Regions from separate parts of the Sorangium sp. So ce375 genome, predicted to be linked through region 3. Evidence: predicted binding sites of a transcription regulator. Region 3 holds the regulator's gene; each other region holds the start of a gene.
What was found. The regulator HrcA, encoded in region 3, represses chaperone genes, less so after heat shock. The targets are predictions, from matches to a motif close to GNTAGCACTCNCCNNNGGNGAGTGCTANC.
Positions count from the first base shown of each region.

Region 1 (4,441 bases), 3.8 Mb from region 3:
CCCGCCGAGGTCGGCGGGCGCGAGGCGCTCGCCCAGCTCGGGCTGCTGGGCGCCCCGCCGCTCTGGATCTCCGATGTGGGCGAGGCGCCCTCGTGGACGGCCATGCCGATCTGCACCTGCCTGCGCGAGGACCACCGCGGCCGGGGGCTCGGGGCTCCCCTCCAGGCGGCGGCGCTCCGGGAAGGGCACGATCGCTTCGGGATCCGGTGGTTCTACGCGCTCGTCAGGGCCGGCGACGAGATCGCGAAGCGCATGAACGCGCGTTGCGGGCTCGCCCCGCACCGGGCCGAAGGGTTCCTCGTCGCGTCGGCGGCGCCTCCGGACAAGCCCCGGCGGCCGGCGGATGGGCGCCGCGGCTCAGGCTGACAGCATCGGCGCGAGGATCTTGCCGAGCTCTGCGGCCACCTTCTTCTGCTGCGGGACACGCGCGCCGATCGAGGCGAGATAGACGGTCCGCTCGCACACCGTGAGTCGCGTCGCGTAAAAGTCGTCTCCGCCCGAGACCGAATCGACGAGCTCATCGAGCTCGGCGTAGCCGGCGATCTTGTCGGCGCAGCCTGCGCCCAGCGCGGCGAGCAGCGCGAGATCGTCGTCGTTCCCCGCGACGTCCGCGCATCGCGCGCCGCCGAGCAGCGACCCCTCCTCGCCGGCGAGGGCGACGGCGCGCACGCCGCTCCCGTGCGTGGCCTCTGCCAGGTAGCGCCCCACGGCATCTCGATGGACATCGCCCGGAGTCTTCGGTTGCTTCATCAGGGTGCCTCCGGCCGCGACTCTGCCCGGCCCGGCGCGGACGCCCAAGAAATCGGCTCCCGAGCGCCAGCGCCTGGAAAGCGGAGAGCGCCGGCGCCCTAGCCGAGGGTCCAGGGGTCCGGCGCCTCGCCGGCGACGCGCCGGCGGATCGTATCGAGCGCGCGCTCGAAGTAGCCGTCGCGCGCGACCACGAACTCATCGAGCCGCACGTCGCGCGGCTCGACCTTCACGGCGCCCGCGGCGTCAGGCGCTCGCCGCACGAGCCCGCTCGCGTGAGGCACCTCGCCTCGGACAAGGCGCAGCGCCGCGTCGAGCGGGAGCGCCAGCAGCGCGGTGACCTCCTGCGGGTCCGGACGCAGCGCCTCGATGGCGCGGCGGGTCGTCGCGAGCAGAACGTCCTGCACCTCGCGATCGAGGATGCCGGGCGCGTGGTCGTCGAGGCTGAGGCGCGCGCCGAGCCGGACCACATCGCGCGGCGAGAGCGGCAGGCCGATCTCCTCTTCCGCCTCGCGCAGCGCCCCCGCGAGATCCTCGCCGGCGCGGTAGTGCCCCGACACGGCGACCTCGAGCGCGCCGGGCCAGGTGTCCTTGTCCGGGCTGCGCTGCTGGAAGAGCACCCAGGGCTCCGCGGCGCGCTGGCGGCCGCCGCGATCGAGGCCCTCGGGCTCCCGCTCGAGGATCACCCACACGTGGACGCTCCGGTGCCAGTCGCCGTCGCGGTGGACGAGCCTGCGCGCCTTGCGCACGCCGAGCGGCCGGCCGCTGCGATCGAGGATGTCGAAGAGCTCCTCTCCGTCCTGCGCCGCCATGCACCCGAGGGTAGCGCAACGCGAACGGCGGAGGAGGATGCCTTCGCGGACCAGCGTGCTCGCGCCTCGTCACATGACGCTGCGCTTCGCGCCGTGGTCGAACACGACCATCAAGGCAAAGCCGCAGACGTGGAGCGAGGCGAGAGGTTGAAGTGGCGATCCCAGCGGGAATCGAACCCGCGTTACCGGCGTGAGAGGCCGATGTCCTAACCGCTAGACGATGGGACCTTGTTCTGTGGAGAAGACCGACAGCAGAGCTGAACGGCCTGGCTGGGGGACAAGGATTCGAACCTTGATAGCAAGAGCCAGAATCTTGCGTCCTGCCGTTAGACGATCCCCCAAGGGGTCAGCGCCGTGTTCATCAGCGCCACGGGCCGCGGAATCTACTCGGACTGCCCTGGTTGTCAAGCGATCAAAATCGGACCCGACCAAGAAAAATTCTCTCCGCAGAAAACCAGCATTATTTCGCGTATTTAGCGCGCTCTGCGGCGGGTCCTGTCAGACGCTGGCGACGATGGGCATCCCTGGCGTCGTCGCTCCGCCCCCGCTGCACGCCGTCAGTTACCCCTCCGCGCCCCTCCGCGCCCCGTCCGCACCCCGTCCACGTCGTCGCGCATCGCCGTCCTGCCGGTCTGATCCGTCCACGTTGCGTCCATGCTGTCGAAGCCAAAGACCCCGAAGCGGTTCCGCGGACGTCGCGGTGGCGCCCTCCTTGCTGCCGCCCTCCACAGCTTAGGCTTCGCCCCGCGGGGCTTCCGGCCATCGGAAAAGTCGCGGCTCTCTGCTGGGCGCCCTTGACGCGCCGGGCGACTGATTTACTTTCGGCCGCGGTTTAGCCACCGGCCTAGGAGAGTGCCAAGTGACAGTGATCTCGGGCACTTGGCTCTCGTCGCGCGGGCGGAACGCCCCAGCGGGGGGGCGAACGGGACCTCCGGCGAGCCGATGGTCAGTCAAATAGCCGAGGACGAGGAGCCAGCATGAAAATCAGGCCGCTGCAGGATCGGATTGTCGTCAAGCGCGTCGAGAGCGAGACGAAGACCAAGGGAGGCATCATCATCCCCGACGCCGCGAAGGAGAAGCCGATCGAGGGGCGCGTCGTCGCGGTGGGCAACGGCAAGGTCCTGAAGGACGGCAAGGTTCGCCCGCTGGAGGTGAAGGTCGGCGACAAGGTGCTGTTCGGCAAGTACAGCGGCACCGAGGTGAAGATCGACGGCGAGGAGCACGTGCTCATCCGCGAGGACGACGTGCTCGCGGTCACCGAGTCCGCCGCGACGTGAACCAGGCCTGAGGCAACCGAACGCAAGCGTTAGCTGATGCGGCCACGCGGCCGCGAGGGGATTGAGAGATGGCTGCGAAGCAGATCGTTTATAGCCGCGGCGCCCGCGCCGCGATCCTGAAGGGCGTCAACACGCTCGCCGATGCGGTCAAGGTGACCCTCGGGCCGAAGGGGCGGAACGTCGTCATCGAGAAGAGCTGGGGCTCCCCGGTCGTGACGAAGGATGGCGTCACGGTCGCCAAGGAGGTCGAGCTCGCCGGCAAGCTCGAGAACATGGGCGCCCAGATGGTGCGCGAGGTCGCCTCGAAGACCAGCGACAAGGCGGGCGACGGCACGACGACGGCGACGGTGCTGGCGCAGGCGATCTACGGCGAGGGCCTCAAGCTCGTCGAGGCCGGCCACAACCCGATGGATCTGAAGCGCGGCATCGACGCCGCGGTCGCCAAGGTCATCGAGGCCGTGCAGAAGGCCGCCAAGCCGACCAAGGACAAGGACCAGATCGCCCAGGTCGCCACGGTCAGCGCCAACGGCGACAAGGAGATCGGCCAGATCCTCGCCGACGCCATGGAGAAGGTCGGCAAGGAGGGCGTGATCACGGTCGAGGAGAACAAGCGCATGACGACGGAGCTCGAGACCGTCGACGGCATGCAGTTCGACCGCGGCTACCTCTCGCCCTACTTCGTGACCGACCCCGAGAAGATGACCGCGGTGCTCAACAACCCGCTCATCCTCGTGCACGAGAAGAAGATCTCGGCCATGGCCGACCTCCTGCCGCTGCTCGAGCAGGTGGTGAAGCAGGGGCGCGAGCTGCTCATCCTCTCCGAGGACGTCGAGGGCGAGGCGCTCGCCACCCTCGTCGTGAACAAGCTGCGCGGCACGATCAAGGTCGCCGCCGTGAAGGCGCCCGGCTTCGGCGATCGCCGCAAGGACATGCTGAAGGACATCGCGATCCTCACGGGCGCGACGGCGTTCATGGAGGACCTCGGCCAGAAGCTCGAGAGCGCCACGGTGCGCGATCTCGGGACGGCCAAGCGGGTCGAGATCGACAAGGACAACACGGTCATCGTCGACGGCCAGGGCGACAAGGTCGCCATCAAGGGCCGCATCGAGACGATCCGCAAGCAGATCGCGGACACGGCGAGCGACTACGATCGCGAGAAGCTCCAGGAGCGGCTCGCGAAGCTCGCCGGCGGCGTCGCGGTGGTGAAGGTCGGCGCGGCGACAGAGACCGAGATGAAGGAGAAGAAGGCGCGCGTCGAGGACGCGCTGCACGCGACCCGCGCGGCCGTCGAGGAAGGCATCGTGGTCGGCGGCGGCGTGGCCCTCTTCCGGGCGGCCGCCTCGCTCGATTCGCTCAAGTTCAACGACGAGCGCGACGCCGGCGTGCGGCTCGTGCGCCGCGCCGTGGAGGCGCCGCTCCGTCAGATCGCCCAGAACGCGGGGATCGAGGGGACGGTTGTCGCGGAGAAGGTCCGGACGGGCGCGCCCACGTTCGGCTACAACGCCGCGACCGACACCTACGAGGATCTGCTCGCCGGCGGCGTCATCGATCCGGCCAAGGTCGTTCGGCACGCGCTCCTGAACGCGTCCAGCGTCGCCGGGCTGA
Region 1 is NZ_CP150335.1:3,848,523-3,852,963, forward strand. It holds gene WME90_RS14405 (hypothetical protein) at 1-366, shown strand, start outside; gene WME90_RS14410 (hypothetical protein) at 358-750, opposite strand; gene WME90_RS14415 (NUDIX hydrolase) at 849-1,559, opposite strand; tRNA gene WME90_RS14420 (tRNA-Glu) at 1,713-1,787, opposite strand; tRNA gene WME90_RS14425 (tRNA-Gln) at 1,827-1,900, opposite strand; gene groES (co-chaperone GroES) at 2,537-2,836, shown strand; gene groL (chaperonin GroEL) at 2,905-4,441, shown strand, end outside.
Region 1: groES (co-chaperone GroES) is a predicted target of HrcA. The motif match lies at 2,391-2,419, and genes of this name have one in related genera.

Region 2 (4,441 bases), 4.7 Mb from region 3:
GCGCGCTCAGGCTCGAAGCGCCCAGCCCCTGACGGGTCCGCCTCGTGGCGGCGCCGGAGCGGCGGACCCGGGAGCTCGACCTCGTCAGCCAGACCGCCGTAGACCAGCAGCACGTATTTGTCGACCTCGGCCTGGAGCTCGAGCTCGAGCTGGGTCGCCGGCAGCTCCCTGCGGGCCCGCTCGGCCACGTAGAGGAAGTGGCTCACGCCCTCGACGATCTGGCAGATCTCGTCGAGCGTCCCCTCTCGCCCACGCGTCATCGCCCCGCGGGGCAAGTGCAACGCGACCTCGATATCCCCGTCGGCGTGCCGGATCAGCAGCGCCTCGCGTGCGCTGCCGTCCGTCAGCCGGATGAAATCGTCGACCGCGGGCGCGTCATCGAGCGCGTAGGTTCGCGCCAGGTGCTGCTGGATCCGGGCCGGGAACGTCGCGCCGCGCATCAGTTGAGCCCGCCCGCACCACGGCTCGGCACGAGCCCTCGTGCACCGAGCTCATCCGCGAGGCGGCTCGATCCCGTGCGGACCCAGCGCTCGTACAGCCGGAGCACCGAGCGCTCGTCCCGCGCTCCCGACGCGAGCGTGCCGTCAGCCACATCGTTCAGGACGCTCACGAACCGCTCGAACTTCTCCGCCATCTCCGCAAGGACGTCGGGCCCCTGGCCAACGCGCGCGTTGAGGCGCAACATCGCGGCCGCGTGGTGGTACGCCGTCGACCCGACCCCGACCACGTAGCCGCGGTCCACACCCTTGACGTCGATGTGACCACCGAAGAAGCCGACCACGTAGAGGACGTTGTCGCCCAGGTTGCGCAGCCGCCGGAAACGCTCGGCTCCGGAGGCTTCCAGGGCGTCGCGCAGAAGAAAGGTCAGAGGCTGGTTGAAGGCAGACTCGGCGTGCTCGTCCGGGTGAGCAAAGGCACAAAGCAGACCGACGAGGTAACTCGACGCCGCCTCGGTGGCGGTGACGTTCCGAACTCGGAGCGCCTCGTCCACAACCTCCTGGAAATAGCGGGTCATGCTCGGGGACACAGAGATCGCTTGGCTCACAGCGGCACCTCACTTAGGCGGGTGCCCTGGATACCTACGTAACCCGGGCCACCGCGCGCTCAGGTCAACCAGACACGTCCTGTCGGCCTCCCTCGGGCGGGAGACCGTGAGGGCGTCGCATCACCGTGCTGCCGCAGCTTCGCCCTCATAGGCTCATTTTAGCCGAGGGGTTCCGCCGAGCCCAGCCTTGTGCCACGCACCTTCCCCTGCGATCTCCAGGACTTACAGCCACCTCCGCGCCTGGCTGCCAACGCGCAAAGTGCCGGCCTAGGGCCACTCTTGACACCCTCCAGGGGGTGGCTATCTTCCGCGCGCTCGCTAGCACTCGCCCTAGGTGAGTGCTAGCAAAGTGCCCAGACTGCAATCGTATGGGGCCTTCCGGTGCGCTCGGTCGCGCCGGCTGGGTCTTGCCGTTCGTGGGACGCGGCGCTCGTCCCCGGAGGATTTGCAAAGATGAAGATTCGACCGCTCCAGGACCGCGTGATCGTTCAGCGCGTGAAGGAAGAAGAGAAGACCAAGGGAGGTCTCTACATTCCGGACACCGCGAAAGAGAAGCCGATCGAGGGCACCGTCGTCGCCGTCGGCAACGGCAAGGTCGCCGAGGACGGTACCGTGCGGAAGCTCGACGTCAAGGAGGGAGATCGCGTCCTCTTCGGCAAGTACTCGGGCACCGAGGTGAAGATCGACGGCGAGGAGCACCTCATCCTCCGCGAGGACGACATCCTCGGCGTGATCGAGAAGTGACGCGGGCGACAGAAGGAACTTAGGAGAGACACCATGGCAGCCAAGGAAATCATCTACAACGAGTCCGCCCGCAGCATGATCCTCGCGGGGGTCAACGCCCTCGCCGACGCGGTCAAGGTCACCCTCGGCCCGAAGGGGCGCAACGTCGTCATCGAGAAGAGCTTCGGCTCGCCGACGGTCACCAAGGACGGCGTGACGGTCGCCAAGGAGATCGAGCTCGAGAACCGCTTCGAGAACATGGGCGCCCAGATGGTCCGCGAGGTCGCCTCGAAGACGAGCGACATCGCCGGCGACGGAACGACCACCGCGACGGTGCTCGCCCAGGCGATCTACCGCGAGGGCTCCAAGCTCGTCGCGGCGGGCCACAACCCGATGGAGATCAAGCGCGGCATCGACAAGGCGGTCGAGGCGATCGTCGAGCACCTCCGCGGCTCCGCCAAGCAGACGAAGGACGCGAAGGAGATCGCGCAGGTCGGCACGATCAGCGCGAACGGCGACGAGACGATCGGCAAGCTCCTCGCCGACGCCATGGAGAAGGTCGGCAAGGAGGGCGTGATCACGGTCGAGGAGGCCAAGAGCGCCGACACGACCCTCGACGTGGTCGAGGGCATGCAGTTCGACCGCGGCTACCTCTCGCCGTACTTCGTGACCGATCCCGAGGCGATGAAGGCGAACCTCGAGGACTGCTACATCCTCATCTCGGAGAAGAAGATCTCCAACATGAAGGACCTGCTCCCGGTGCTCGAGGCGATCGCCAAGAGCCAGAAGCAGCTCCTCATCATCGCCGAGGACGTCGAGGGCGAGGCGCTCGCGACCCTCGTCGTGAACAAGCTCCGCGGCACGCTGCACTGCGCGGCCGTCAAGGCGCCGGGCTTCGGTGATCGCCGCAAGGAGATGCTGAAGGACATCGCCACCCTGACGGACGGCCAGGTGATCGCGGAGGAGCTCGGCCTCAAGCTCGAGAACGTCACGATCAGCGATCTCGGCCGCGCCAAGACGGTCATCATCGACAAGGACAACACCACGATCGTCGGCGGCCAGGGCAAGAAGGACAAGATCAAGGCCCGGCAGCAGGAGATCCGCGCTCAAATCGAGAACACGACGAGCGACTACGACCGCGAGAAGCTCCAGGAGCGGCTCGCGAAGCTCGTGGGCGGCGTCGCGGTCGTCAAGGTCGGCGCTGCGACCGAGACCGAGATGAAGGAGAAGAAGGCTCGCGTCGAGGACGCGCTCCACGCGACCCGCGCGGCCGTCGAGGAGGGCATCGTCCCGGGCGGCGGCGTGGCGCTCATCCGCGCGCAGAGCTCGCTCGAGAAGCTCAAGGTCAACGACGAGCAGCGGTTCGGCGTCAACATCATCCGCCGCGCCATCGAGGAGCCCCTCCGCCAGATCTCGGCCAACGCCGGGGAAGAGGGCTCGATCGTCGTGCAGAAGGTGCGCGACGGCAAGGACTCGTTCGGCTACAACGCGGCGTCGGGCGACTACGGCAACCTGCTCGAGATGGGCGTCATCGACCCGGTCAAGGTCGTCCGGTCGGCGCTCCAGAACGCGGCCAGCGTCGCCAGCCTGATGCTCACCACCGAGGCGCTCATCGCTGAGCGGCCGAAGGAGGAGAAGCCGGCGGCTGGTGGCGCCCACGCGGGCCACGGCCACGACTTCTGATCGCGGCGCGCCGCGCTGACCGCTAAGCCCGGCGGGCAAGGGCCGGCTTCCTCTCAGGAAGTCGGCCCTTCGCCATTTCGACTTCCGGCAGGCCCCGGCGCATGATCTGATCCGGCGCAGGTTCGCGATGAGCACCCTGACTACCGAGCGCCTGGCGCTCACCCCGGTCTCGCTGTCCCTGCTCGAGGCGGTCATCCGCGGAGATCGCGCCGAGGCCGAGGCCCTGTCCGGCGCGCGCTTTCCTGACGCCTGGCCTGGGCGCGCGCTCGTCGAGCGCGCCTTCAGCTCGCCGCTCGACCGGCTGCGCGACGATCCTGACGCGTTCCTGTGGGGCACGCGGCTCATGGTGACGCGCGAACAGGAGGAGCGCGTCGTCGTCGGCAGCGTGGTGCTGAATGGCCGGCCCGACGCGACCGGCACCGTGGAGATCGGCTACGGCGTCGAGGGCAAGTCCCAGGGCCAGGGCTATGCGACCGAGGGGTCGCGCGCCGTGCTGCACTGGACGCTGCAGCAGGCGGGGGTGAGGCGCGTGATCGCCACCACGCCGGCCTGGCACCGCGCGTCGCTCCGGGTGATCGAGAAGCTCGGGATGCGCCCGGCTGGCACGCTCGATCACGACCTGCTGGGCGAGCTCCTCGTCTTCGAGCGCTTCCGCGAGTAGCGCCCCGCCCGCGGCGGAGGGCCGTAGCGGCGCGGCTCAGCAGCCTCCGGCGCGGCTCAGCAGCCTCCGGCGCGGCTCAGCAGCCTCCGGCGCGGCTCAGCAGCCTCCGGCGCGGCTCAGCAGCCTCCGGCGCGGCTCAGCAGCCTCCGGCGCGGCTCACGCCGCCGCGCGGGTCGCGCCGCCGAGCCCACTCGCACATGGTCATGCCCGCCGCGATCGCCACGGGGTACGAGTGGTTGATCCCGTACATGGGGATCGCGATCACGTCCTCGCAGGCGTCGAGCAGCACCTGCGGCAACCCGTCGTCCTCGCTGCCGAAGAGGAAGACG
Region 2 is NZ_CP150335.1:8,411,515-8,415,955, forward strand. It holds gene WME90_RS31130 (hypothetical protein) at 1-440, opposite strand, end outside; gene WME90_RS31135 (hypothetical protein) at 440-1,045, opposite strand; gene groES (co-chaperone GroES) at 1,499-1,789, shown strand; gene groL (chaperonin GroEL) at 1,823-3,451, shown strand; gene WME90_RS31150 (GNAT family N-acetyltransferase) at 3,579-4,112, shown strand; gene WME90_RS31155 (TrmH family RNA methyltransferase) at 4,249-4,441, opposite strand, start outside.
Region 2: groES (co-chaperone GroES) is a predicted target of HrcA. The motif match lies at 1,363-1,391, and genes of this name have one in related genera.

Region 3 (4,441 bases):
AGAAGGGTGCTGGCCACGAACGGGTCTCCTCTCAGATGGCGAGAAAGCGATGACGGCTCTGGATATCTTCGGCTCCGGTCGCGCGATGTGTCAACATTCGCGGTGTATTTCGCGCCCGCGGGCCCCGCGGATGTGCGTTTTTCCGCGCCGGTAGAGCCCGGTCCCACGCTGGTGGGCGGAGCCGAGGCGCCCCGTGAGCTTTTACATGCGCCCGCTCCGACCCGCCACGCCGCCGACCCAGGAAGCCGCTGAACCTACCGGAACCCCTCCGACCGACCGGGTGCAAGCCCCGCGGGATGGCCGCTGGACGGTGCCGGCCGAGCTGGATCGGCGCCCGCTCGATGGGGCCGTCCGTGCGCTTGCGTCCGTCTCCTGGTCGGACGCGCGCCGGCTGATCGAGACCGGCAAGGTGCTGGTCGGGAGCGCGGTGGCGACGAGCGCCCGCCGGCGGGTGCTCAGCGGGGAGCAGATCGAGATCCGCCTGCACGCGCCGAGGCCCGAGACGGTGCGGCGACGCAAGCTCGAGGGCGAGCTCGTGGTCTACGCGGACGCGAGCGTCGTCGTGGTGAACAAACCGGCCGGGGTGAGCACCATCCCGTACGGCGACGAGGATCCGGCAGAGCAGGCCTCGACCCTCGACGCGCTGGTGCGGGAGGTGCTGGCCAGGCGCGACCGCCTGCGCGGGCGCGCGCCGCTCGGCGTGGTGCAGCGCCTCGACAAGGGGACGAGCGGCCTGCTGGTCTTCGCGCGGACGCTCGCCGCGAAGAAGCACCTCGCGCAGCAGCTCCGCGTCCGCGCGATGCACCGGCAGTACCTGGCGCTCGCGCACGGCGCCGTCCCGCGCGGCACCTACCGCAGCTACCTCGTCGAGGATCGGGGCGATGGACTGCGCGGCTCGGCGCGAGACGGGCGGCGCGAGGGGCAGCTCGCGGTGACGCACGTGGAGCCGATCGAGGTGCTCCGAGGAGCACAGGAGGGGGCCGGGGGCGTGACGCTCGTCGCGTGCCGGCTCGAGACGGGGCGCACGCACCAGATCCGCATCCACCTCGCGGAGGCCGGGCACCCGCTCGTCGGCGAGACGGTCTACGTGCGGGACTACCGCGGGGCGAGGATCCCGGCCGCGCGGCTGATGCTCCACGCGGCCGAGCTCGGCTTCAACCACCCCGCCGACGACCGGCCGATGCGGTTCCAGGTCCCGCCCCCCTCGGACTTCGACGACGTGCTCGAGCGGCTCCGCGAGCCGCAGCGGAAGGGCGCTATTTGACCTTGCCTCGGGCCTCGGTCATCGCGGCGGCGGTGGCGTCGACGAGCGGCATGACCTTCGCGTAGTCCATCCGCGTCGGGCCGAGCACGCCCACGGTCCCGGCGACGCGCCCGTTCTCCATGTAGGGCGCAGCGACGAGGCTGAGCTGGCCTCCGCCCAGATCGCCCGCCTCGCTGCCGACGAACACGGTGACCTCGCCCGCGCCCGCGGCGAGGGTGCGGTCGAGCAGATCGACGAGCTCCTCGCGCTCCTCGAGCGCCTTCATCAGCTTCTTGAGCCGGTCGACATCGGCGTACTCGGGCAGGTCGATCAGGCGGTTCTGCCCCTCGATGACGACCTCGCTCCGTCGGGCTACGCCCGCCGTCGCCTTGCTGCCGAGCTCGAAGGCGCGGCGCCTCAGCGCGTCGATCTGGAGGCGCTCGTCCGCGAGGCGGCGAGCGAAGAGGTCCCGGATCTCGCCCAGCGTGCGCCCCTCGATGACGTCGGCGAGCAGGTTGTGGATCCGGGTGAGCTCGGCCTCGTTGATCGCCTCGTCGGCCGAGATGAAGCGGTTCGCGACCGAGCCGTCGGTGAAGACGAGCACCGCGAGCAGCTGCCCCGGCTTGGTCGGGATGAAGCGCAGCTGGGCGAGGGCGCGGAGCTCCACCCGCGGCGCCGCGACGACCGCCGCGGCGCCGGACAGCTCCGAGAGGTAGCGCCCCGTCTCGCGGAGCGGATCGCTCGCCCCCGTGTAGATCTCGGTGAACCTGGCGCTGAGCTCGGCCTGCTGCTCAGGGGAGAGCGACCGGAGCTCGACGAGCGCGTCGATGAACAGCCGGAGCGCTCGATCGGTCGGGATCCGCCCTGCAGAGGTGTGCGGCTGGTGGAGGTACCCGGCCTCCTCGAGGTCGGCGAGCACGTTGCGGATCGAGGCAGCCGAGAGATCCAGCCCGTACTTCCGCGCGAGCGTCCTGCTGCCAACCGGGTCGCCCGTGGCGATGAACTCGGTGACCGCGGCGAAAAGGATCTTTCGAGATCGATTGGGAAGATCACCCATGTCAGCTGCATGCGGCGCAGGAGCGCACCGCCGTGGCTACCAGGACCAGGGATCGCCCGGACCGGGAAGCCATGCGGGCCGGGCCTTCGCTCCCGTACGTCAAGCTGCGCGTGCGGGCGCTCGACCCACGAATGCGCACGCGACCCATTTTGAGGCGATCGCGCGGCCCGGTCAAATGTCGCGGTAGGATTGGGCGGCCGCCGCCACGTGGACACGCCGCCACGCCGCCACGCCGTGGGGCCCCGCTCACCGGACGGCGGCCCGGTCGCCTACCCCGGGAGGGTCGGCTTGCTTTGCCTCGCACGAGGTCTGTCCCGCAACGATGCCGCCCGCACGCCTTGCACGCCATGCCGCCGCTGCCTGCGCGCTCGCCCTCGCGCTCGGCCCCCTCGCCGCCGCGCCGAGCGCGCAGGGCAAGCCGAAGGTCAGGTACCACCAGGACTGGGCGAAGCACCCGTCGGCGCGCTACGCGGCCATGAGCGCCGAGCAGTGCCGTGCGGCGCTCACGCAGCGGAAGATCGCGTTCGAGCCGGTGCGGCGCGCGCCCGGCGTGCTCGCTCCGGTGCGGCTGATGCAGGGGGTCGGCGGGGTCCTCTACCGGACGGCGCAGCCGGCGCACCGGCGCGCAGACAACCCGAACGACGTCTTCGACTGCCGCCTCGCGCTCGCGCTCTCCGACTTCAGCCGGATCCTGCGCGCGCACGACATCGACGAGGTGCTGATGTTCTCGGCCTGGCGGCCTCCGTCCAGGATGTGGCCCGAGGGCAGGCTCGGCACGAGGCACCCCGGCGGGCTCGCCATCGACGCCTACAGGCTCAACAAGGAGCGCGTCGGCGGCGGGTTCGCGGAGGAGTGGCTCGACGTGGAGCGCGACTTCGTCGGCAGGCGCGGCGCGCCGGTGTGCGGCGAGGGCGCCCGAGCAGCCGGCAAGCCACGCGGCGCCGGCAAGGGGGCGGGCAGCGGCCCTCCGGCGGACGCGGCAGCGCGAGAGCTGCGATCCATCGTGTGCGAGGCCGCGGATCAGCACATCTTCACGTCGATCCTCACGCCCAACTACGACCGGGCGCACAAAAATCACCTGCATCTCGAGGTGACCCCCGGCGTCCAATGGCATCTGGTGCGCTGATCCGGGAGGGGCCGTCCTCCAGCGCGCAAACCCGCTCTCGCCCCGAGGTCGACCCGCTATGTTAGCCCGCGTGCCCGCACGAAGACCCCCGCTCTCCCGCGCGTCCGCCGCGCTGGCGCTCGCCGCTGTCGCGCTGTCCTTCACGTTCGTCGGCTGCCCCTGCGTCAGCGGTCCGGTGAACGCGAGCCCTGGCCTCCGCTGGTTTCTGTTCTCGAATTTCGGCGCCAGCAAGATCTGCCCCGAGATGCTGAAGAGCGGGGTCTCGCTGCGCCTGCAGGATCGATCGGCGTCCATCGGCCGGTTCTTCCCGATGCAGTGCTCGTACGACGTCAACGACGCGGCGCAGACGATCACGGTTCACATCGCCGGCACGGGGTACGGCTACATGCAGCCGGCCAAGCGGGTGGGCTTCTCGCTCACGACGTCCGTCGAGTACCGACCCGACTTCCAGCTCGCGGACGATGACGTCTACGTGTGGGGACGGCTGAACCGGATCGTGCAAGGCCCGAGCTTCCAGCTGGGCTACGTCGAGAACCCCGTCATCGACGTGATGGCCAACGTCCCGCCGTTCGGAGGGCTCGCCAACCTGCTCGGCAACCAGATCGTCGCAGGCGAGATGACGCGCGGGTTCACCGTCCTCTACAACGAGGAGAGGGGGAAGGACTTCACGCTGGGGATCCTCATGCCGCCCCAGCGACCGCACCACCCGTTCGAGGTGGAGGACGAGGAGCGGTACACGTTCGCGAACGAGACCGTCGAGGTGTACGCGAACCAGCGCGACTACCTCGGGCCGTTCGAGATCGCCGACTCGGACCAGGCGCTCTATCTCAAGATCAGCGTGCAGGGCGCGCCCGTGGACGTCATGATCGTCGACAAGCCCACCGGCGACGCGTGGCGCGAGGCCTACCAGACCGGCAAGCCGCTCGGTCCCCCGCCAGGCCCGGTGCAGGCAGGCGGCCCTCTCCAGCCCGGGATCATCGAGACGCGCCGCTACGCGCTGCGCCCGGGCCTCTAC
Region 3 is NZ_CP150335.1:12,925-17,365, reverse strand. It holds gene WME90_RS00060 (response regulator transcription factor) at 1-17, opposite strand, end outside; gene WME90_RS00055 (RluA family pseudouridine synthase) at 281-1,264, shown strand; gene hrcA (heat-inducible transcriptional repressor HrcA) at 1,257-2,300, opposite strand; gene WME90_RS00045 (hypothetical protein) at 2,623-3,426, shown strand; gene WME90_RS00040 (hypothetical protein) at 3,497-4,441, shown strand, end outside.